Regions from separate parts of the Streptomyces sp. NPDC021356 genome, predicted to be linked through region 4. Evidence: riboswitches for the same ligand, from Rfam matches in the RefSeq annotation. Region 4 holds a riboswitch; each other region holds the start of a gene.
The links. Region 4 has a riboswitch for cobalamin ahead of AB0G56_RS01955 ((2Fe-2S) ferredoxin domain-containing protein). Riboswitches for the same ligand answer to the same signal wherever they lie in the genome.

Region 1: linked by a shared signal. The riboswitch ahead of AB0G56_RS16030 (ribonucleoside-diphosphate reductase subunit alpha) and the one ahead of AB0G56_RS01955 ((2Fe-2S) ferredoxin domain-containing protein) in region 4 are both predicted to bind cobalamin.
Region 2: linked by a shared signal. The riboswitch ahead of AB0G56_RS09660 (HoxN/HupN/NixA family nickel/cobalt transporter) and the one ahead of AB0G56_RS01955 ((2Fe-2S) ferredoxin domain-containing protein) in region 4 are both predicted to bind cobalamin.
Region 3: linked by a shared signal. The riboswitch ahead of AB0G56_RS02480 (cobalamin biosynthesis protein) and the one ahead of AB0G56_RS01955 ((2Fe-2S) ferredoxin domain-containing protein) in region 4 are both predicted to bind cobalamin.

What each region holds. Positions count from the first base shown of each region.
Region 1 is NZ_JBFACU010000010.1:185,738-191,092, forward strand. It holds gene AB0G56_RS16010 (GntR family transcriptional regulator) at 1-296, shown strand, start outside; gene AB0G56_RS16015 (DUF3311 domain-containing protein) at 502-780, shown strand; gene mctP (monocarboxylate uptake permease MctP) at 777-2,405, shown strand; gene AB0G56_RS16025 (GNAT family N-acetyltransferase) at 2,481-2,987, shown strand; cobalamin riboswitch at 3,041-3,207, shown strand; gene AB0G56_RS16030 (ribonucleoside-diphosphate reductase subunit alpha) at 3,329-5,355, shown strand, end outside.
Region 2 is NZ_JBFACU010000006.1:68,007-73,361, forward strand. It holds partial or broken gene AB0G56_RS09645 (DUF4142 domain-containing protein) at 1-191, shown strand, start outside; gene AB0G56_RS09650 (glycoside hydrolase family 13 protein) at 207-1,874, opposite strand; gene AB0G56_RS09655 (metalloregulator ArsR/SmtB family transcription factor) at 2,003-2,362, opposite strand; cobalamin riboswitch at 2,443-2,627, shown strand; gene AB0G56_RS09660 (HoxN/HupN/NixA family nickel/cobalt transporter) at 2,657-3,796, shown strand; gene AB0G56_RS09665 (nucleoside hydrolase) at 3,827-4,810, opposite strand; gene AB0G56_RS09670 (hypothetical protein) at 5,006-5,355, shown strand, end outside.
Region 3 is NZ_JBFACU010000002.1:66,075-71,429, reverse strand. It holds gene AB0G56_RS02485 (cobyric acid synthase) at 1-1,279, opposite strand, end outside; gene AB0G56_RS02480 (cobalamin biosynthesis protein) at 1,276-2,229, opposite strand; cobalamin riboswitch at 2,327-2,471, opposite strand; gene AB0G56_RS02475 (hypothetical protein) at 2,746-2,967, opposite strand; gene AB0G56_RS02470 (inorganic phosphate transporter) at 3,016-4,317, opposite strand; gene AB0G56_RS02465 (class II aldolase/adducin family protein) at 4,484-5,314, shown strand.
Region 4 is NZ_JBFACU010000001.1:434,744-440,098, reverse strand. It holds gene glgX (glycogen debranching protein GlgX) at 1-216, opposite strand, end outside; gene AB0G56_RS01965 (SDR family oxidoreductase) at 281-997, opposite strand; gene AB0G56_RS01960 (NDP-sugar synthase) at 1,033-2,373, opposite strand; cobalamin riboswitch at 2,542-2,665, shown strand; gene AB0G56_RS01955 ((2Fe-2S) ferredoxin domain-containing protein) at 2,726-3,124, shown strand; gene AB0G56_RS01950 (amidohydrolase) at 3,203-4,360, opposite strand; gene AB0G56_RS01945 (ornithine decarboxylase) at 4,723-5,355, shown strand, end outside.

The DNA of each region.
Region 1 (5,355 bases), on a different contig from region 4:
ACCTGTCCGCCAAGCGCTTCCCCGCGCTGCGCCGCAGCCTCGTGAAGTACACCTCCCTCTACACCGCCCTGGCCGAGGTCTACGACGTCCACCTCGCCGAGGCCGAGGAGACCATCGAGACGTCGCTGGCCACCCCGCGCGAGGCGGGCCTGCTCGGCACCGACGTGGGCCTGCCGATGCTGCTGCTCTCCCGGCACTCCCAGGACCGCACGGGCCAGCCCGTGGAGTGGGTGCGCTCGGTGTACCGCGGCGACCGCTACAAGTTCGTGGCACGGCTCAAGCGGCCGATGGACTGACCTTCGGGGCCCGCCGGCCCGGCCCCGCCCGCCGCGCACCCCGCCCTCGCGGCCGGTGCCCGGACGGGCGGCCGGAATGCGGCCGGGCGGCGGCCGGACGAGGGCCGCGCAACCGGTATGCGGACAAGGGGTTCCGTTCACTTGTCACCGTGACCTAGATTGCCTGCGCAATCGCACGGCTGACCAGCGAGGGGACGGAGCCGACATGTCAGATGGGCCAGGAGTGGGCAAAGGGGTGGTGACACCCCTGCGGGTGGTCATCGGCCTCTGCCTCGTCGCGCCGTTCGTGGCGATGCTGTGGGTCGGTTCGTACGCCAAGGTGGGGCCCACGTTCATCGGCATCCCGTTCTTCTACTGGTACCAGATGCTGTGGGTGATCATCTCCACGGTCCTCACGGTGATCGCCTACCGGCTGTGGCAGCTCGACCAGCGCGGTCGCCGCTCGGCGGACACCGCCTCCCCGAAGGGCGGTGCCACCCGGTGAAGGACGGCGTCAACGGCGTCGCGCTCGGCGTCTTCATCTTCTTCTTCCTGCTCGTCACCGTCATGGGGTTCCTGGCTGCGCGCTGGCGCCGGGCGGAGAACGAGCAGAGCCTGGACGAGTGGGGTCTGGGCGGCCGGTCGTTCGGCACGTGGATCACGTGGTTCCTGCTCGGCGGCGACCTCTACACCGCGTACACGTTCGTGGCGGTGCCCGCGGCGATCTACGCGACCGGCGCGGCCGGGTTCTTCGCGGTGCCGTACACGATCCTGGTCTACCCGCTGATCTTCACCTTCCTGCCGCGGCTGTGGTCGGTCTCGCACAAGCACGGGTACGTGACGACGTCGGACTTCGTGCGCGGCCGGTTCGGGTCCAAGGGCCTGTCCCTGGCGGTCGCCCTCACCGGCATCCTCGCCACCATGCCGTACATCGCGCTCCAACTGGTCGGCATCCAGGCGGTGCTCGACGTGATGGGCGTGGGCGGCGGCGAGAACACCAACTGGTTCGTGAAGGACCTGCCGCTGCTGATCGCCTTCGGCGTGCTGGCGGCGTACACGTACTCCTCGGGTCTGCGCGCCCCGGCGCTGATCGCGTTCGTCAAGGACGCGCTCATCTACATCGTCATCACGGTCGCGATCATCTACATCCCGATCAAGCTGGGCGGCTTCGACGACATCTTCGCCAAGGCCGCCCACGCGTTCAGCCAGACGAATCCGGCCACCGGCAAACCACGCGGCGCGGTCGTGCCCGGAGAAGCGAGCCAGTGGACCTACGCCACCCTCGCCCTCGGCTCCGCGCTCGCCCTGTTCATGTACCCGCACTCGATCACCGCCACGCTGTCCTCGCGCAGCCGTGAGGTGATCCGCCGCAACACCACGATCCTGCCGCTGTACTCGCTGATGCTGGGCCTGCTGGCGCTGCTGGGCTTCATGGCGATCGCGGCGGGCGTGAAGGTCCAGAACGGGCAGCTGGCCATTCCGCAGCTGTTCGAGGACATGTTCCCGGACTGGTTCACCGGCATCGCCTTCGCGGCGATCGGCATCGGGGCGCTGGTCCCGGCGGCGATCATGTCGATCGCGGCCGCGAACCTGTTCACCCGCAACATCTACAAGGACTTCATCAAGCCGGACGCGACGGCCGAGCAGGAGACCCGGGTCTCCAAGCTGGTCTCGCTGCTGGTGAAGGTGGGCGCGCTGGTCTTCGTCCTGACCATGGACAAGACCGTGGCGATCAACTTCCAGTTGCTGGGCGGCATCTGGATCCTGCAGACCTTCCCGGCCCTGGTGGGGGGCCTGTTCACCCGCTGGTTCCACCGCTGGGCACTGCTGGCCGGCTGGGCCGTCGGCATGGTCTACGGCACGGTCGCGGCCTACGGGGTCGCCTCGCCGACGCAGAAGCACTTCGGCGGCTCGGCCAAGGAGATCCCGGGCATCGGCGAGATCGGCTACATCGGCATGACGGCGTTCGCCCTGAACGTCGTCGTCTCCGTCGTCCTGACCTTCGTCCTGAAGGCGCTGAAGGCCCCCGAGGGCGTCGACGAGACCAGCCCGCAGGACTACACCGCCGACGCGGGCGACCCCGGCGTCGCGGTCGAACTCCCGCCGGCCACGGCGGGCAGCGCCCACTGAGCTGCCGGACCCAGGGCACGGGCCGCCGGGAAGACCGGCGGCCCGCTGTCGTACCCGTGCGGCACACTCGGCCCCATGGACCTCGCGATCAGGCCGGCCGAGCCCGGCGAGTACGGCACCCTCGGTGAGATCACCGCCCAGGCCTATCTCCAGGACGGGCTGCTGGACTTCGGGGAGAGCGACCCCTACCTGAGCGAGCTGAGGGACGTCGCCAAGCGCGCGGCCGCCGCCGAGGTGCTGGTGGCCGTGGCGGACGAAGCGGTGCTCGGCGGGGTCGCGTTCGTGCCGTCCGGCGGCGCCATGGCCGACATCGCCGGACCCGGCGAGGCCGAGATACGCATGCTCGCGGTCGCGCGCGCCGCACGCGGCCGGGGCGCGGGCGAGGCGCTGGTGCGGGCCTGCCTGGACCGGGCGCGGGCCACCGAGGGCTGTGCGCGCCTCGTGCTGTCCACCCAGCGCACCATGCACGCCGCCCACCGCCTCTACGAGCGCCTGGGGTTCGTCCGCACCCCGCAGCGGGACTGGAACCCGCTGCCGGACCTGGACGACATCACGCTGCTCACCTACGCGTTGGCACTCTGACAGCGACTGACACCCTCCGCAGTCGACGCGACACACCGCAGGCACAACATATGGGGGTGACTTCCGCCCCCGGCACAAGATGTATGCTCATGCTCGCTGTCGTCGCAGGGGAATCCGGTGCGAATCCGGAACTGTCCCGCAACGGTGTACTCGTCACGTATGCCCTCAAGGCCGTGTACGAGCGTCAGTCCGAGGACCTGCCGACAGTGCGCCCGGCCGTCCGGTCCGGGTGCCTGACGTCCGGGCCTCGTGGAATGGGCCGGTGGACGCGGCGCCGTGTGCGCTCGTGTGCTGCCCCCTGCCCTCGGCGAGGCCCCGTGCCGAGCGAGGGAGAGCCCCAAGTGACCATCGCGCCAGCCGATCCGGCCTCAGCCACGGGCCTGGAGAACGACGGTCCCGGTGCCGCGCTGCTGCGGACCCTGACCGAGCTGACCGCCGACCTCCCCGACGCCGACCCCGGCCGGGTCGCCGCCGCCGCGCTGCGCGGCCGGTCGGCGCACGCCGACGAGGCGGAGCTGCGGGAGCTGGCCACCGAGGCGGCGGCCGGACTCATCTCCGAGGACCCCGCCTACTCGCGGCTGGCCGCCCGTCTGCTCACGCTCTCCATCCGCGCCGAGGCCGCCTCGCAGGGCGTCACGTCCTTCACCGAGTCGGTGGCCACGGGCCACCGCGAGGGACTGATCGCCGACCGGACCGCCGCGTTCGTCCGCCTGCACGCCGCCCGCCTGGACGCGCTGGCCGACCCGGCCGCCGACGACCGCTTCGGCTACTTCGGGCTGCGCACCCTGCACAGCCGCTACCTCCTGCGGCACCCGATCACCCGCAAGGTGATCGAGACCCCTCAGCACTTCATGCTGCGGGTGGCCAGCGGTCTCGCCGAGGACGACAGCCCCCGGGCCGTCGACGAAGTCGCCGCGCTCCACGGGCTCATGAGCCGCCTCGACTACCTCCCCTCCTCCCCCACGCTCTTCAACTCCGGCACCCGCCACCCCCAGATGTCCTCCTGCTACCTGCTCGACTCCCCCAAGGACGAGCTGGACAGCATCTACGACCGCTACCACCAGGTGGCCCGGCTCTCCAAGCACGCCGGCGGCATCGGCATCGCCTACTCCCGCGTCCGCTCGCGCGGCTCGCTGATCCGCGGCACCAACGGGCACTCCAACGGCATCGTCCCGTTCCTGAAGACCCTCGACGCGTCGGTGGCCGCCGTGAACCAGGGCGGCCGGCGCAAGGGCGCGGCGGCCGTCTACCTGGAGACCTGGCACTCGGACATCGAGGAGTTCCTGGAGCTGCGCGACAACACCGGCGAGGACGCGCGCCGCACCCACAACCTGAACCTGGCGCACTGGATCCCGGACGAGTTCATGCGCCGCGTCGACGCCGACGGGCAGTGGTCGCTGTTCTCCCCGGCCGACGTGCCTCAACTGGTGGACCTGTGGGGCGAGGAGTTCGACGCGGCCTACCGCGCGGCAGAGGCGGCCGGCCTCGCGAAGAAGACCCTGCCCGCCCGTGAGCTGTACGGCCGGATGATGCGCACCCTCGCGCAGACCGGCAACGGCTGGATGACCTTCAAGGACGCCGCCAACCGCACCGCCAACCAGACGGCCGAGCCGGGCCACGTCATCCACTCCTCGAACCTCTGCACGGAGATCCTGGAGGTCACCGACGACGGCGAGACGGCGGTCTGCAACCTCGGCTCCGTCAACCTCGGCGCCTTCGCCGACCCCGAGCGCGGGGACCTCGACTGGGAGCGGCTGGACGAGACCGTCCGCACGGCCGTCACCTTCCTGGACCGGGTCGTCGACATCAACTTCTACCCGACCGAGCAGGCCGGCCGCTCCAACGCCCGGTGGCGGCCGGTGGGCCTGGGCGCGATGGGCCTCCAGGACGTCTTCTTCAAACTGCGGCTGCCCTTCGACTCGCCCGAGGCGAAGGCGCTGTCGACCCGGATCGCCGAGCGGATCATGCTCGCCGCCTACGAGGCCTCCGCCGACCTCGCCGAACGGAACGCCCCGCTGCCCGCCTGGGAGAAGACCCGCGCCGCCCGTGGTGTGCTGCACCCCGACCACTACGATGTGGACCTCGCCTGGCCCGAGCGCTGGGCGGCCCTGCGCGAGCGGATCGCCGCCGTCGGCATGCGCAACTCGCTGCTGCTGGCGATCGCGCCGACCGCCACCATCGCCTCCATCGCGGGCGTCTACGAGTGCATCGAGCCGCAGGTCTCCAACCTGTTCAAGCGCGAGACGCTCTCGGGCGAGTTCCTCCAGGTCAACTCCTACCTGGTGCGCGACCTCAAGACGCTCGGCGTGTGGGACGCCCGTACCCGGGAGGCGCTGCGCGAGGCGAACGGCTCGGTGCAGGACTTCGC
Region 2 (5,355 bases), on a different contig from region 4:
CCGGGTGCTGTTCCAGGAGGCCACCCCGCCCGAACCGCCCGCCTCCGACCTGACCCCGCCGCCCCCCTCCGGCGGACAGCCCCAGGTGCGTGGCCGGTGCCGTCGTCCTCACCCCACCGCCGAACGCCACGTCCCACCCGCTGTCCCTCGGCGACGAACCGGGCCCGGCCCCCGCCCCGGCGGTGGGGTGAGGAGAGCAGCGGTGGCTAGGACAGCCACACGGTGGTGTCCGGGTCCAGCCGGCGGCCCGCCGGCGGAGCGCTGCTCAGCGGGACCTCGCCCGGCGGCAGCGGAACAGGCTGCGAGGACAGGTTGGTGACGCACCGCCAGCCGTCGCCGCGCGCGAACGCCAGCACCCCGGCCGGGGTGTCCTGCGCCCAGGTCAGCGACTCGCCCGCGAGCAGCTTGCGGCGCAGCCGCAGGGCCGTGCGGTACAGCTCCAGCGTCGAGCCCTCCACCCCGTCCTGCGCCTGGACGGCGTACGCCCCGAAGTCCGTCGGCTGCGGCAGCCAGGCCCCGCCGGGACCGAAGCCGTACGACTGTCCGGTCGTCGTCCACGGCAGCGGCACCCGGCAGCCGTCCCTGCCCTTGCGGAGGTGGCCCGTCTGCTCCCAGATCGGGTCCTGGAGCACCTCGGTGGGCAGGTCGGCCACCTCGGGCAGGCCCAGCTCCTCGCCCTGGTAGAGGTAGGCCGAACCGGGCAGGGCCAGCATCAGCAGGGTCGCCGCGCGGGCCCGGCGCAGGCCGGCCGAGCCGTCCACGGCGGGCGCGTGCCCGCCGGACAGCAGCCAGGCGTTCTCGTCCGTGCCCGGCGGGAGCACCAGCCGGGAGGCGTGCCGGACCACGTCGTGGTTGGACAGCACCCAGGTGGCCGAGGCACCTGCGGCCCGCGCGGTGGCCAGGGACGCGGCGATGGTGCGGCGCAGCTCCTCGGCGTCCCAGCCGGCCTGGAGGTACTCGAAGTTGAAGGCCTGGCCCAGTTCGTCGGGCCGGGCGTACAGCGCGCGCCGCGCGTCGGGGACCCAGGCCTCGGCGACCGCAGTGCGGGGCGGCGTGTAGGCGTCGAAGATCTTGCGCCAGTCGCGGTAGATCTCGTGGACCTCGTCGCGGTCCCAGTACGGGTGGCTGCCCGGCTCGACGTGCGGCAGCGCGTCCTCGCCGGTGGCCCCCATGTCGCCGACGTCGCGCAGCGGCTCGTCGAGGTCCTTGACCAGGGCGTGCGCCACGTCGACGCGGAAGCCGTCCACCCCCCGGTCCGACCAGAACCGCAGAGTGGTGCGGAAGTCGGCGCGGACCTCCTCGTCGCGCCAGTCGAAGTCCGGCTGCTCGGGCGCGAACAGGTGCAGGTACCACTGTCCGTCGGGCACGCGTTGCCAGGCGCTGCCGCCGAAGACGGACTGCCAGTCGGTGGGCGGCAGTTCACCGTGCGCGCCGCGCCCGTCGCGGAAGACGTACCGGGCGCGGGCGGCGGAGCCCGGTCCGGCCCGCAGCGCCTCCTGGAACCAGCGGTGCCGGTGCGAGGAGTGGTTGGGGACGATGTCGACGATCACCTTCAGACCGAGGCGGTGCGCCTCGGTGACCATCGCGTCGAAGTCGCCGAGGGTGCCCAGGCGCGGGTCGACGTCCCGGTGGTCGGCGACGTCGTAGCCGCCGTCGGCCAGTTCGGAGGGGTAGAACGGGCTGAGCCACACGGCGTCCACGCCGAGGGCGGCGAGGTGCGTCAGCCGCTGGGTGACGCCCCGGATGTCACCGAGTCCGTCCCCGTCGGCGTCGGCGAAGCTGCGGGGGTAGACCTGGTAGACGACGGCCTGCCGCCACCAGTCGGGACTGCGGGAGGACAGGTCGGGCGGCGCGTCGTCGGTGCGGTCGGTCACGCGGTCTCCTCTTCGTGCGTCGGAGCGACACAGAGAATCTGTCCAGATCCCCGGAAAAGCGAACACGTGGGGTGGTACCGGGGCACAGGGGGCGGCCGGCGGGGCGCGCCGTCACCCCGGAGCCGGCGTCAGTCCGTGTCCGCCGCGCAGTGCTCCAGCAGGTGCCGTACGTCCTCGTCCACCAGGCGGTAGCGCACCACGCGGCCCTCCTTCTCGCCCTGGACGGTGCCCGCCGCGCGCAGCAGGCGCAGGGCCTGGGAGACCGCCGGATCGTTCATGCCGGTGGCGACGGCGAGGTCGGAGACGGCCAGTGGTCCGGTGCGGTGCAGGGCCAGCAGCAGGGCGAGCCGCTTGGGGTCGGCCAGCAGCGAGAAGCGCTCCGCCCAGGCGCGGACGTGACCGGGCTCCCCGATCGCCGCGATGGCGTCGCACACCCGGTGGCCGTCGATGGTGCGACGGTCCGCGCGGTCAGCAGGGACGAGATGCATGCCCCCATCCTCGCAGGCACCGATGTGTGATCTTCCGTACCTGCGCAGGTATGCAGCTATGCAGACGACGGTCCCTCCCTCTACCGTGGGCGGGCCGTGGTGCTCGGGAAGTCGGTGCGAAGCCGACGCGGCCCTCGCCACTGTGATCGGGGAGTTCCCCTTCCGTCCGGCATCCGCCGGGCCACTGGTCGCACGACCGGGAAGGCAGGGAGGGAGGACGTACGGACCCTAAGCCAGGAGACCGGCCACGGCAGCTCACGAAGTGATCCACGAGGTGCTGGAGCGTGATACCGGATGACCCTGCCCAAGCCTGCCCCGACGCCGGCGGCCGTCCCCAAAGGGCCCGCCCCGGCGGCGTCCTTCCGCTGGCGCCGTGAGGACACCCTCAAGACCGCGGGCCTGTTGGCGGTGATAGCCGCCCTGCACGTCGTCGCCTTCGGCATCCTGTTCCTGCTCGTCGTCCCCGAGCACTACCAGGTCGGCACCAAGGCCTTCGGCATCGGCCTCGGCGTCACCGCCTACACGCTCGGCATGCGGCACGCCTTCGACGCCGACCACATCGCCGCCATCGACAACACCACCCGCAAGCTGATGGCCGACGGCAAGCGGCCGGTGTCGGTGGGCTTCTGGTTCGCGCTGGGCCACTCCAGCGTGGTGGTGGCCATGGCCGCGCTGGTGGCGGGCGGCGCCCAGCTCGCGGGCACCCTGATGAACGACGACTCCCGTACGCACCAGACGCTCGGCATCGTCGGCACCACCGTCTCGGGCACCTTCCTCTACCTGATCGCCGCCCTCAACCTGGTCGCCCTCGTCGGCATCCTGAAGGTGTTCCGGGCGATGCGCGCGGGCACCTACGACGAGCGGGAGCTGGAGGCCCACCTGGACTCACGGGGGTTCATGAACCGGATCCTGGGCCGCCTCACCAGGTCGATCTCCCGGCCCGGCCAGATGTACCCGCTCGGCTTCCTCTTCGGCCTCGGCTTCGACACCGCCACCGAGGTCACGCTGATGGTGATGGCCGGCTCCGGCGCGGCGGCCGGACTGCCCTGGTACGCGATCCTCTGCCTGCCCCTGCTGTTCGCCGCCGGCATGAGCCTGTTCGACACCCTGGACGGCACGTTCATGAACTTCGCCTACCAGTGGGCGTTCTCCAACCCCGTCCGCAAGGTGTTCTACAACCTGACCATCACCGGCCTGTCCATCGCGGTCGCCTTCTTCATCGGCACGATCGAGCTGGTCGGCGTCCTGCACGACAAGCTCGACCTGAGCGACACGGTCACCGGCTGGATCGCCGGACTCGACCTCGACCACGTGGGCTACGTCATCGTCATCCTGTTCGTGGTGGTGTGGGCGGCGGCGCTGGCGTACTGGAAGGCGGCCAGGGTCGAGCAGCGCTGGGCGGCGCGGGGCGGAGCGGGGGAGGCAGCCGACTAGCCCGCCCGCGGCCGCCCGGCGGGTCAGGGCCTACGCGCCCGGGCCCGCGTTCTCGACGGTGGCCAGGTACAGCTTCACGTACCGGTCCACGTCGATGTCCAGGGCCACGTCGACCAGCCGCTGCTCGCGCGCCTCGCCGTGCAGTTCCGCCTCGCCGGGGCGCGGGCGGCGGTCGACGACCGTCTGGCCGCGCGCCGGGCCGGGCGCGAGGTTCACCTCGACCGGCAGCCGGCGCGTGGTCAGCCCCGCCGGGTCGGCGACCGCGCAGACCGCGCCCGCGTCACCGAGCCCGCCCGCCGGGTCCTCCTCGCTCGTCACCGGGTCGCGGTGGGCCAGCAGCCGGCCGGCCAGCCGCTCGCCCGCCTCGGCGCTCGCGCCCAGCCGCCGCACGTCACCGGCCGGGACGATCACCCGCTCGAACACGTCGAGCCCGTACATCGTGATCGGTACCCCGGCGCTCAGCAGGATCGCGGCGGCCTCCGGGTCGTGCCAGACGTTGAACTCGGCGACCGCCGTGGCGTTCCCGGTGGCCACCGCGCCGCCCATGAACACGATCCGCTCGATGTTGCGCGTCACCTCGGGGTGGGTGCGCAGCAGCAGCGCGATGTTGGTCAGGGGCGCGGTGGGGATCAGGGTGACCGGGCGGGGCGAGGCGAGGATCTCGCGGCGCAGCAGCGCCACCGCGTCCACGTCGGCGGGCCGGCGGGCCGGGGCGGGCAGCCCGAGGTCGCCCATGCCGTCCCTGCCGTGCACGTGCAGCGCGGTGCGCACCGGCTCGATCAGCGGGCGCTCGGCTCCCCGCGCCACGGGGATGTCGGGCGCGCCCGCCTGCTCCAGCACGGTCAGCGTGTTCCGCACCACCTGGTCCACGTCCGTGTTCCCCGCCACGCAGGTCACGGCGCGCAGGTCGAGGCCCGGGTGGCGTACGGCGAACAGCAGGGCGAGCGCGTCGTCGACGCCCGTGTCGCAGTCGATGATCACGGGGGTGGCGTCGGAGGTGTACTGCTCGGTCACGGCGGGCTCCCTGGGAGACATGCGTGCGCTGCTTCGTCTCCACGAGCCTATGCCGCCGTCGCCGCCGGCCCGGCGCCGCGTCGGCCCCTCGTCTCACCCGGACGGCCCGGCGCGGTGGTGGGGGGCGCCACCGGGTGGTGCCGTGGGAGGACCGTCCGGTTCGCGCCGTGCCCCGTTCCTGTGGAGGACCCGCCCATGCCCCGTCCCCCGGCCGTTCGTGCCCTTGCCGCCGCCGTGCTCTGCGCGGGCGCCGTGCCGGCGGTCTCCGCCTGCGGTTCCGGTCAGGCGGGGCAGGCCGCCGGTGCCTCGCCCTCCGCCGCCGCGGCCACCCGGCCGGCCGGCCCCGCCTCGCCGGCCCCCGCCGCGCTCACCGCCGCCCAGGCCCAGGCCGCGCTGCTCACCGAGGACGACCTCGGTGCCACCTGGCGGCCGGCCGAGGGCGTCGCGACCTGGCGGGACGGCATCCTCAAGGCACGCACCACCGCCGCGCCCGACTGCCGGCGCCTCCTCGACGCCCTCTACGCCGACCAGCCGCTCGGCGTCCC
Region 3 (5,355 bases), on a different contig from region 4:
GCGTGCCCCAGACGGGCCCCACCCGGCAACCGTCCAGGAACGCCTCACCGCCGGTGACTTCGGCGACCCCGTGGTGGATCTCGTACCCCTCGACCCGCTCGCCGAGGGCCTCGCCCACCGGCCGGGCGAGGGTCTTGCCGGCGGCGAACCGGACCCGTACCGGCAGCAGGCCGAGCCCGTCGACGTGCCCGCGACGGCTCTCGACCTCGTCCTCGATGTGCTCGCCGAGCACCTGGAAGCCGCCGCAGATCCCGAGCACCGGCCGCCCCTCGGCCGCCCTGCGCCGCAGCGTGCCGGCGAGGCCCCGCTCCCGCAGCCAGTCCAGCGCCCGTACGGTGCCCCGGGTGCCCGGGACCACCACGAGGTCGGCGTCGGCCAGCTCCTCGGGCCGGTCCACGAACCGCACGACCACGCCCGGTTCGGCGGCCAGCGCGTCCACGTCGGTGAAGTTCGACATCAGGGGGAGGGCGCAGACGGCGACCCGCAGCACGTCCTCACCGACCGGCGGCGCGACCGCGGACTCCCGTACGGCGCCCCGCAGTGACACCCTCAGGCCGTCCTCCTCGTCGATGCCGAGCCCGTGCCGGAAGGGCAGCACCCCGTACGTCCGCCGGCCGGTGAGCCCGCGCAGCATGTCGATGCCGGGCTCCAGCAGCGAGACGTCACCCCGGAACTTGTTGACCAGGAACCCGGCGACCAGCTCCTGGTCCGCCGGGGCCAGCAGGGCGACGGTACCGAAGAAGGAGGCGAAGACACCGCCGCGGTCGATGTCGCCGACGACGACCACGGGCAGCCCGGCGCCCCGTGCGATCCCCATGTTGACGATGTCGGTCCGGCGCAGGTTGATCTCGGCCGGGCTGCCCGCCCCCTCGCAGATCACCGCGTCGTAGGCGTCCCGCAGCTCGGTCAGGCAGTCCAGGACGGTCCCCAGCAACTGCCGCTGGCGTCCGCCGTGGTAGCCGCGGGCGCTCATCTCGCCCACCGGCCGGCCCAGCAGCACGATCTGGCTGCTCTGCTCGCCGCCCGGCTTGAGCAGCACCGGGTTCATCAGCGCGGTCGGCTCGATCCGGCAGGCCTGCGCCTGCATGGCCTGCGCCCGCCCGATCTCGGCGCCCTCCCGCGTGACGAACGAGTTGAGGGACATGTTCTGCGCCTTGAACGGCGCCACTTTGACGCCCTGTCGCACCAGCCACCGGCAGATCCCGGCGGTCACGACGCTCTTCCCGGCGTCGGAGGTGGTCCCGGCGACGAGCAGACCGCCGCCCCGACCGCTGCTCATGACGTACGTCCCTTCGTCAGACGGTTGCACAGCAGCTTCGCGGCGGCGCACGTGCCGAGCGCGAGCCAGCTCACGCGCCGTGAGAGCCGTACGGCCCGGTCGACGTCGCCCACCTGGACGGCGCGCCCTCGGCCGTTGAGCACCGGCCGGTGCTCCACCCGCCCCCCGTACGACAACGTGCCGCCCAGGCGCACACCGAGCGCCCCCGCGAAGGACGCCTCCACCGGCCCCGCGTTGGGACTCGGATGCCGGGCGGCGTCGGCGCGCCAGGCCCGTACGGCCCCCCGCGGGTCGCCCCCTGCCACGGTGGCCAGGACAGCGGTCAGCCGGGCACCGGGCCAGCCCGCCACGTCGTCGAGCCGGGCGGAGGCCCACCCGTAGCGCCGGTACCGCGGTGACTTGTGACCGACCATGGCGTCCAGGGTGTTGACGGCCCGGAAGCCGAGGAGGCCCGGCACGCCCGCGAGGGCGCCCCAGGTGAGCGCACCCACCACCGCGTCCGAGGTGTTCTCGGCGACCGACTCGACGACCGCGCGGGCGATCCCGTCGGCGTCCAGGGCCTGCGGATCGCGCCCGCACAGGTGCGGCAGCCGCGCCCGGGCGGCCTCGACGTCACCCGACCTGAGCGCCCGCCCGATGGCGCCCGCCTCGCGGGCGAGCGAAGTACCGCCGACGACGGCCCAGGTGGCGGCGCCGGTCAGCAGGACGGAGCCGGTGGGGGAGGAGCGGACGGCGCGGGCCGCGGCGGCCCCCAGTGCGACGGCGCCACCGGCGCACACTGCGGTGTGGAGCGCGCCCCGTCCGCGGTGGTCCCGCCACAGCACACGTTCCACGGCGCCCGCGGCCCGCCCGAACACGGCGACCGGATGCCCACGGCGGGGATCGCCGAGGAGCAGGTCACCGAGGAGGCCGGCGGCGGCACCGTACGCGAAGACGCGATCGGCACCCACTGGGTCAGCCGGCCGCGGGGTCGGTCAGGAAGTCGCTGATGAACCTCGGTCGGCAGCCGCGCATGGCGATGGGTCCTCACTCAGGGTGTCCGCGCCCTGGTTCGACGAGACCGGCGGAGAGAGTTCCTGGCTCCCGGGGGTGTTCGTCCCCGGTGACAGTGGCGGGACCGCGCCGGATTCGCACCGGCTTCCTCTTCTGCCGCCGTACATGGCCCCGGAAGTCCACCACGCCTCCGGAACAGCCGTCAACTTGCCGTTGACCTGCGGTGGGGTGGTGTGCCGAGGCTCATAGCCCTGACACACGGTCAGTGACTTGAAACGGCTGCTTTCGGCCTCTTTCCGCGCGGTGAAGCGAGGAAGACGCCTCTCGGTTGAGCTCCCGAAGGCGAGCCGAATGCGGCAAAAACCCCCGTAAGCGCCCCAGAAGGGCTTACGGGGGTTGGTGCAGAAGGTGCGAGGCGTGACCACGCGCCCCCTGTGGCCAGGGCGTTTCCTCTCGTCAGCCCAGAATCGTTGTCAGCCCAGAATCAGGGAGATTCCGTAGGCGACGGCTGCCGCACACAGGGCGAAACACGCATACGCGCCGGCGGTCGCGGCCGCGGCCGAATCGCCGCGGGTCGACGCCGCCTCCCGGCGGGACAGGCCCGCGATGCCGAGGGTGAACAGGGCCACCAGGCCGACGGTGACCACGAGGCTGACGCCGAAGACGGAGCCGAGGGCTGCCCAGTCGATCTTCATGTCGAAGCTGCTTTCTCGATGCTCGATAACCGGGTGGAGGGGCGGGCGTCAGACCGCCGCGGCGGGCGGGGACGCCGCCGTCGCCGGGCTCGCGGGAGGCGCCGGCACCGCGCCGAGCGCGGACGCCGGAGCGGGGATGGTGGCCGTCAGGCCGTCCGGCACAGGTGCCGCCGGAGGCGGGGAGACGGCGGCGATCGCCTGGGTCACCACACCGGCCGGCTCCTCGGCCGCGGTCGCGCCCGTGGCGGGCGTGGCCGGGGCGACGTTCGTGTGGTCGACGACCTGGCGGCGGGAGATCTTCCAGATCGCTGCGCTCGCGGCCACCAGGAACACGGCGACGAGCGCGGTGCCCCAGTCACCGAGGCCGGTGACGGCCTCCGCGCCCGCGCCGACCACCGCCGCGGCCGGCAGGGTGAGCACCCAGGCGACGGCCATGCGGCCCGCGGTGGACCAGCGGACCACGCCGCCCTTGCGGCCGAGGCCCGCGCCCATCACCGAGCCCGACACCACATGGGTGGTGGAGAGCGAGAAGCCCAGGTGGGAGGAGGCCAGGATGGCCGCCGCCGCACTGGTCTGGGCGGCGAAGCCCTGCTGCGGCTGGAGGTCGGTCAGGCCGGTGCCCATGGTGCGGATGATGCGCCAGCCGCCGATGTAGGTGCCCAGCGCGATGGCGAGGCCCGCGGAGAGGATGACCCAGGTGGGAGGGTTGGAGCCGGGGGCGATGGCGCCGCCGGCGATCAGGGCGAGGGTGATGATGCCCATCGTCTTCTGCGCGTCGTTGGTGCCGTGCGCCAGCGAGACGAGCCCGGCAGAGGCGATCTGTCCGACCCGGTGGCCCTTCTCGGCCGCCTTGCCCTCCGTCTTCCGGCCGATCGTGTACGACAGCCGGGTCGCGGCCACCGCGGCGACGCCCGCCACGACGGGGGCGGCGACCGCCGGGAGCATGACCTTGGTGATCAGGACGTCGCCGTGCACGGCGCCGACGCCGGCCGAGGCGATGGTGGCGCCGATCAGACCGCCCAGGAGGGCGTGGGAGGAGCTGGACGGGAGTCCGACCAGCCAGGTCAGCAGATTCCAGAGGATCGCTCCGACCAGTGCGGCGAAGATGACCTCGGGGCGGATGCCGGTCTCGTCGACGAGACCCTTGGAGATCGTGTTGGCGACCTCGACGGAGAGGAACGCGCCCACCAGGTTGAGCACGGCGGACATGGCCACCGCGACCTTGGGCTTGAGTGCGCCGGTGGAGATGGTGGTGGCCATCGCGTTGGCGGTGTCGTGGAAACCGTTCGTGAAATCGAACGCGAGTGCGGTAACCACCACAATCGCGAGGATCAGCGAGAAGCTTTCCATTTACCCAGGCAATCGTTCGAGCGTCATTGGCTCGTCGAACGTAGGTAACCCGGGTGAACGGAAGATGAACTGGGACGGTCGCGGCGGTGTCCGGTTCTCCTGGCTTCCCTCCCGTCCGCGGGCCGGGCGGCCCGGCGCTCCGGCAGACGGCTGGCAGGATCGCCGCATGGCCGAACAGCAGCGGGACACAGGAAACACGAGGGACGCGCGGGAGCCGCGGGAAGCACAGGCGGTGCGCGGGCCGCAGGGGTCACGCGGGTCCCGTGAGCCCTCCGAGTGGTCCCATGAGCCCCCTGAGCGCCAGGAGTCACACGAGCCCCGAGCGCCACGCGAGCCCCGGGAAGACGAGCGCCGCGCGTGGCGCGACCTGGTGGCCACCGCCCGCCGCACCGTGGCGGACGGACTGGTCGTCGGCACCTCCGGCAACGTGTCCGTGCGAGTGGGGGACACCGTCCTGGTCACGCCGTCGGGCGTCCCGTACGACCGGCTCACGCCGGACGACGTGACCGGCGTCGGCCTCGACGGCCGGCAGGTGCTCGGCACCCTGCTGCCGACCAGCGAGCTGCCCATGCACCTCGCCGTCCACCGCTCCACCTCCGCAGGCGCAGTCGTCCACACCCACGCCGTGCACGCCACGGCCGTCTCCACGCTCGTCCCCGAACTGCCGCTGATCCACTACATGGCCGGCGCCCTCGGCGGCCCGGTGCGCGTGGCCCCCTACGCGACCTACGGCACCGAGGAACTGGCCGCGCACGTGCTGCGCGCCCTCGCCGACCGCTCCGGCTGCCTGCTGCGGAACCACGGCACCCTCACCCACGGCGCCACCCTCGACCAGGCGTACGACCGCACCGCCCAGCTGGAGTGGATGTGCCGCCTGTGGCTGACCGCCTCCTCGGTCCCCGGCCTGACCCCCTCCCTGCTCTCCCCGGAAGAGCTGGCACGGGCGGAGGAACGGCTGCGCGGATACGGCCGGCCGGAGCTCCGGCCGGAAGCCTGACGACCGCGGCAGGGATGAAGGCCGCCGTTTCTGGAACTCGC
Region 4 (5,355 bases):
GCCGGCGACATGGCAGTGCCAGAAGTGGAAACTGCGGTGCTTGTCGGGGTGGAGGTGGATGGTCCGCGAGGGCTGCGGGTCGTCGCACTTGTCGAAGAGCAGCAGGTCGACACGGGTGGCGTGCTCCGAGAAGACGGAGAAGTTGACTCCGCCGTCGACGACGGTGGAACCCAGAGGCTGGGGGCGTCCCGCCGAGATCTGCGGCGCCTCGGTCATGGTGGTCTCCGGTTTCGCGTCAAGGGGGGCGTGCACGTGCCGTGGTGAGGAGGGGCCGAGGTGTTCAGGCCGGGGCGTGCAGCGGGACGGACTCGTCCGCGCTGAGCCCGCCGAACAGTTCCTCCCAGTCACCGGGAGGGCTGCCCGCGCCGTTGCGCATCTCGAAGGTGAGTCCCTTCGCGGACGGGCAGTACAGGGCCTGCACACAGGCCTCGGCCACGTCCTGGAGGGCTACGTAGCCGTCCCTGCGGTCGCCCTGTTCCAGGTGGACGCGGCCGTCGTCGGCGAGTTCGGCCCGGTCGGTCAGCCAGCCGGGGCGGACGATCGTGTAGTCCAGCCCGGAGGCGCGGACCGCGTTCTCCCCGGCCAGCCGCCAGTCGAGCATCCGTCCGTAGGCGTTCATCGGGTGCTCGGGCCGGGTCACGTGCCGCTGGCTGACGAGCACGAACTGGGCACGCCCGAAACCGTCCTGGAGCGAGAGCGCGTCCAGCGTGTGGAGCACACCGGCGTGCAGTGTGCTCTGCGGGCTGTCGGGCCCCGCTGTGTCGGTGCCGGGCTCCACGGTGTAGACGACGGCGGAGCAGCCGTTCAGCGGGGTGAGCAGGGACTCGGGATCGCGGACGTCACCGAGGAAGAACTGGGCACGCGGCGGCAGATGGCGGCGGGCGCGCTGCTGACTGCGGCCGATGACGCGGACGGTCTCACCACGGTCGAGAAGCTTGCGGGTGACGATCCGTCCGACCCGGCCGGTGCCGCCGATCACGGCGATGGCAGTGTTCACGTGAGCCTCTCTCGAAGAGGTGCGGCGGGTGTGGATCACACCCACTGCAGGATGTCGTCCGAGCTGGTGAGCTGGGTTCCGCTGGGCACTCCGGAGACGGCCGGCACACGCAGTCGCGGGTAGACGCTGACGCCCGAGAGCCGGGTTCCCGACCACAACCGGGCGCCGTCGCCCACGGCGGACAGGGCTTCGAGCCGCACCGGGGCGCGGGCGTCGGAGTGCACCTGCACCATCGGGCCCACGTAGGAGTCGCTGATGTGCGCGTAGGCACCGATGACGGCGGAGTCGCCGAGCACACTGCCCTCGACGTGGACGCCCTCGTGCAGGTCGACGCCGTCCCCGACGTCGGTGGCGCGCAGCCGCACACCCGCGCCGATCTCGACGTGCCGGCCGATGCGCACCCCCGGTCCGATGACGACGCTGCCCTCGGCGATCTTCTGGGCGAGTGTGGTGCCGGTGATGTGGTCCTTGGAGCGCAGGCTGGACTCGTGGACCCAGTAACGCGGGTCGGTGCTGAGCGGGGCGCCCAGGGCGCGGTCCATCTGCGGGTACAGGCCGCTGAGCGCGTCGCTGAGCGTGCCCAGGTAGTCGTGGATGTTGCCGAGGTCGCCCAGGCGCGCGATGGGTTCGACGGCCACCGGGTGACCGAGGCCGACGAGGCGGGGGAGCAGGTCGTTGCCCCAGTCGAGGCGCTGCTGGGCGAGGCGGATGAGCTCGGGGGTGCGCGCGGCCAGTCTGAGGCGGGCGCAGTCGATGAGGTACATCCCGGCGTTGGTGGCCAGCGTGCGCGGCCCCTGCGGCTGGGTGATCTCGGGGAACTCCCGCTCGATGACGGGCAGTCGGGGCTTCTCCAGGAATCCGCAGACCAGGCGCTGCGCGGTGGTGCGCATGACGCCGTACTTGCCGGCGATCTCCTCGGGGGTGCGGGGCACGGCGGCCACGGTGACCACCGCGTCGGTGTCCCGCTGGGCGGCGAGCAGCTTCTCCAGCGAGAACTCGAACAGCGAGTCGACGGGGAGGACGAGCGCGGTCCCCGTCAGGTTCCACTGCTCCAGGTTGTGCAGGGTGGCCGCGCCCGATCCCACGTTGTACGGGTCGAAGCGGGCCCGCGAGTAGTCGATCTCGACTCCGTACCGCTCGCCGTGGCCCAGCACCAGCTTGATCTGGCTGCGGTTCTCCACGCCTTGCGCCACTACGTAGAAACGGCGTATGCCCTGGTCGCGGCAGGCCTCGACGATCCACTCGATGAGCGGCCTGCCGGCGAACGGGATGAGCGCCTTGCTGCGGATGTAGTCGGCGGACTGCAGGGTGATGGGCTTCGCCCGTTCACCCCGCCCGCCGGCCAGGATGATGCCGACTGTGCTGTCGTCCCCCATCGCCTGTTCCGCCTTCCGAGCCGACTTGTCGATGCAATGATTCAACAACGTGTGTCATGTCAAGTCAAGTGACTTGTCATTTACGCTGGTTGGCGGGGATGACACGCAGTCAGGCGGAATCGGGGAGGGGGTGCGATGATGACCGGCGACATTGGGCGACGGCGGTCCGAGGAAGCCGGTGCGAATCCGGCGCGGTCCCGCCACTGTGACCGGTGAGCGAGTTCCGGCGCGCCACCGCCCCCGCACGGGGTGGGAAGGCGGGAGGAGCGGCGATCCGGGAGCCAGGAGACTCACGCGGTCGCCCCCTCACGGAGCACCGGGGCGGATCTCCCCGGGAGGGGAGTGGCGCGACGTGCCGGGACAGCCGACGGCGGACACATCGGACACGGCCGGGACGGGAGGCGGTACGGCGCCGTGCCGTGTCGTCGTGTGCCGGGACTGCTGCTGCGGCAGCCCCAGGATTCCCGGAGTCGACCACGCGGCCCAGACCGCGCGGCTGCGGTCACGGGTGCCGGTGCGGATCTCCGCATGCCTCGACGTGTGCGACCAGGCCAACGTCATGGTCGTCCAGCCGTCCGCCGCGGGCCGGGCCGCCGGCGGACGACCCCTCTGGCTCGGGCTCGTCAACGACGCCGACGCGACGGAGGACATCGTCGCGTGGGTGCGTGCCGGCGGGCCCGGGGTGGCTCCCCGGCCGGACATCCTCGGCCTGTACGCCTTCACCCCACCGCGACGCCGCGGCGATTCCTGAGCGCCGCACTACGGACCGCCGGTTCCGCGAGCCTTTCGGGGCCTGCGCCGCGTCAGCCTTCCCCGTTCCTGTGCCGCGTCAGCCTTCCCCGTTCCTGTGCCGCGCCCACGCCCGCTCGCGCAGGTCCGCGCTGAGCAGCACGTCCGCGGCCGTGCACGCCAGCGCGCCGGTCACGGCGACGAGCACGTCACGGGCGCGCGGCGAGGCGGCGGCCGCGGCGAACTCGGGGGTGTGGTCGGACCCGTCGTCCATGATCGCTACGAACGGATGGATGGCCGGCACACGTGTGCTCACGTTGCCGATGTCCGACGAGCCCAGCTGGACACCCGGCACGGGCGGGGTCAGCGTGATCCCGGCCCGTGCCAGGTGCCCGGTGAACCGGTCGGACAGCACGCCGCTGTCGCGGAAGTGCTCGTAGCGGGGTGTGGCGCGCTCGGTCTCGGCCCTGGTGCCCGTGGCCAGCGCCACGCCCTCGGCGCAGGTGCGCAACCGGCCGGTCAGTTCCTCCAGCGCCCCGGTCGTGGCCGCCCGCAGACCGAACAGCCCCTGCGCGTACTCCGGCACGATGTTGGTGGCCGTACCCCCGTCGGTGATGATGCCCTGGACGTGCGAGGCCGCGGGCAGGCGCCGGCCCAGTTGGGCCAGGACGTTGAACAGCTCGATCAGCGCCGCGAGCGCGTCGACGCCCTCGGTCGGGTTGCCGGTGGGGTGCGCGGCGCGCCCGTGGAACGCGACCCGGTACTGCACCTGTGCGGTCAGCGGCGCCCGCGACCAGCTGTACACACCGGGGTGGAACATCAGCGCGGCGTCGACACCGTCGAACACCCCGGCCTCCACCTCCGCGGCCTTCCCTCCGCCGCCCTCCTCGGCCGGGGTGCCGACCGCCAGCACGCTGCCGGCCGAGCCGCCGAGCACGGCGTCGACCGCGAGCGCAGCGCCCAGGCCGGCGGCGGCGATGAGGTTGTGCCCGCAGGCGTGACCGAGGCCGGGCAGGGCGTCGTACTCCAGCGGCAGCGCCACGACGGGGCGGCCCTGACCCGAGCGGGCCGTGAACGCGGTGGGCATCCCCGCCACCCCGCGCTCCACCGCGAAACCGGCCTCCTCCAGCCGGCCCGTGAGCAGGGCCGCGGCCCGGTGCTCGGCGAACGCGCCCTCCGGATCGGCGTGCAGCGCGAGAGCGGTCTCCCACAGGGACCCCGCCCGCTCGGCGACCGCCGCGCGCAGTTTGTCGTGCACGGCGCCGAGCCCGTCACGGGCGTCGACGCCGGCGTCGTCGGACGTGCCGTCCACCTGGCCTCCTTCGTGCGGGGTCCACGGTCGTCGTCGGTCCGGGGCGCACCCCCCGACGGCGCCTTCGGGTACCACGTGTGCCACTGCCCGGCGCCCTGGGCCGGACGCCGGAGGCCGGGTGCCACCGTCCGGCGCGGCGACACCCACGGGTTTCGATCCAGGCACAGGTGCAACACGATCGGTGTTCCCGCACGGCGGTGGACTCGGTGTTCCCGTACGTGGTGGGGGCGGTGTTCGCGTACGTGGTGGGCGCGGAGGCGGCCGCACGGCGATGCGGGAACGCGAACCGGAACCGGCATGGAGGAACGATGGATCACTCGCGGGTGCCCGTACTGGAGGCGCTGGAGGAATTCCGGCGCCGTGGAGACGTGGTCTTCGGACCACCGGGGCACAAGCAGGGCCGGGGCGCGGACCCGCGGGTGGCGGAGATCGTCGGGCTCGACGTGTTCCGCTCCGACGTCCTGTCCCTCAACGGCCTCGACGACCGCCGCCAGTCCCAGGGGGTGCTCAGCCAGGCGCAGGACCTGATGGCCGACGCGGTCGGGGCCGAACAGACCTTCTTCTCCACCTGCGGCAGCTCGCTGTCGGTCAAGACCGCCATGCTCGCGGTGGCCGGGCCCGGGGAGAAGCTGCTGCTGTCCCGCAACGCGCACAAGTCAGTGATCGCGGCGGTCGTCGTCAACGGCGTCGAGCCGATCTGGGTGCACCCGAAGTTCGACACCGAACGGCACCTCGCGCACCCGCCGGAGCCGGACGACGTACGCCGCCGCCTCCAGGAACACCCCGACGCCAAGGGCATGTTGCTGATCACGCCGACCGAGTGGGGGGCCTGCGCGGACATCGCGGGCGTGGCCCGGGCGTGCCACGAGTTCGACGTCCCGTTGATCGTGGACGAGGCGTGGGGCGCCCACCTCCCGTTCCACCCGGAGCTGCCGGCCTGG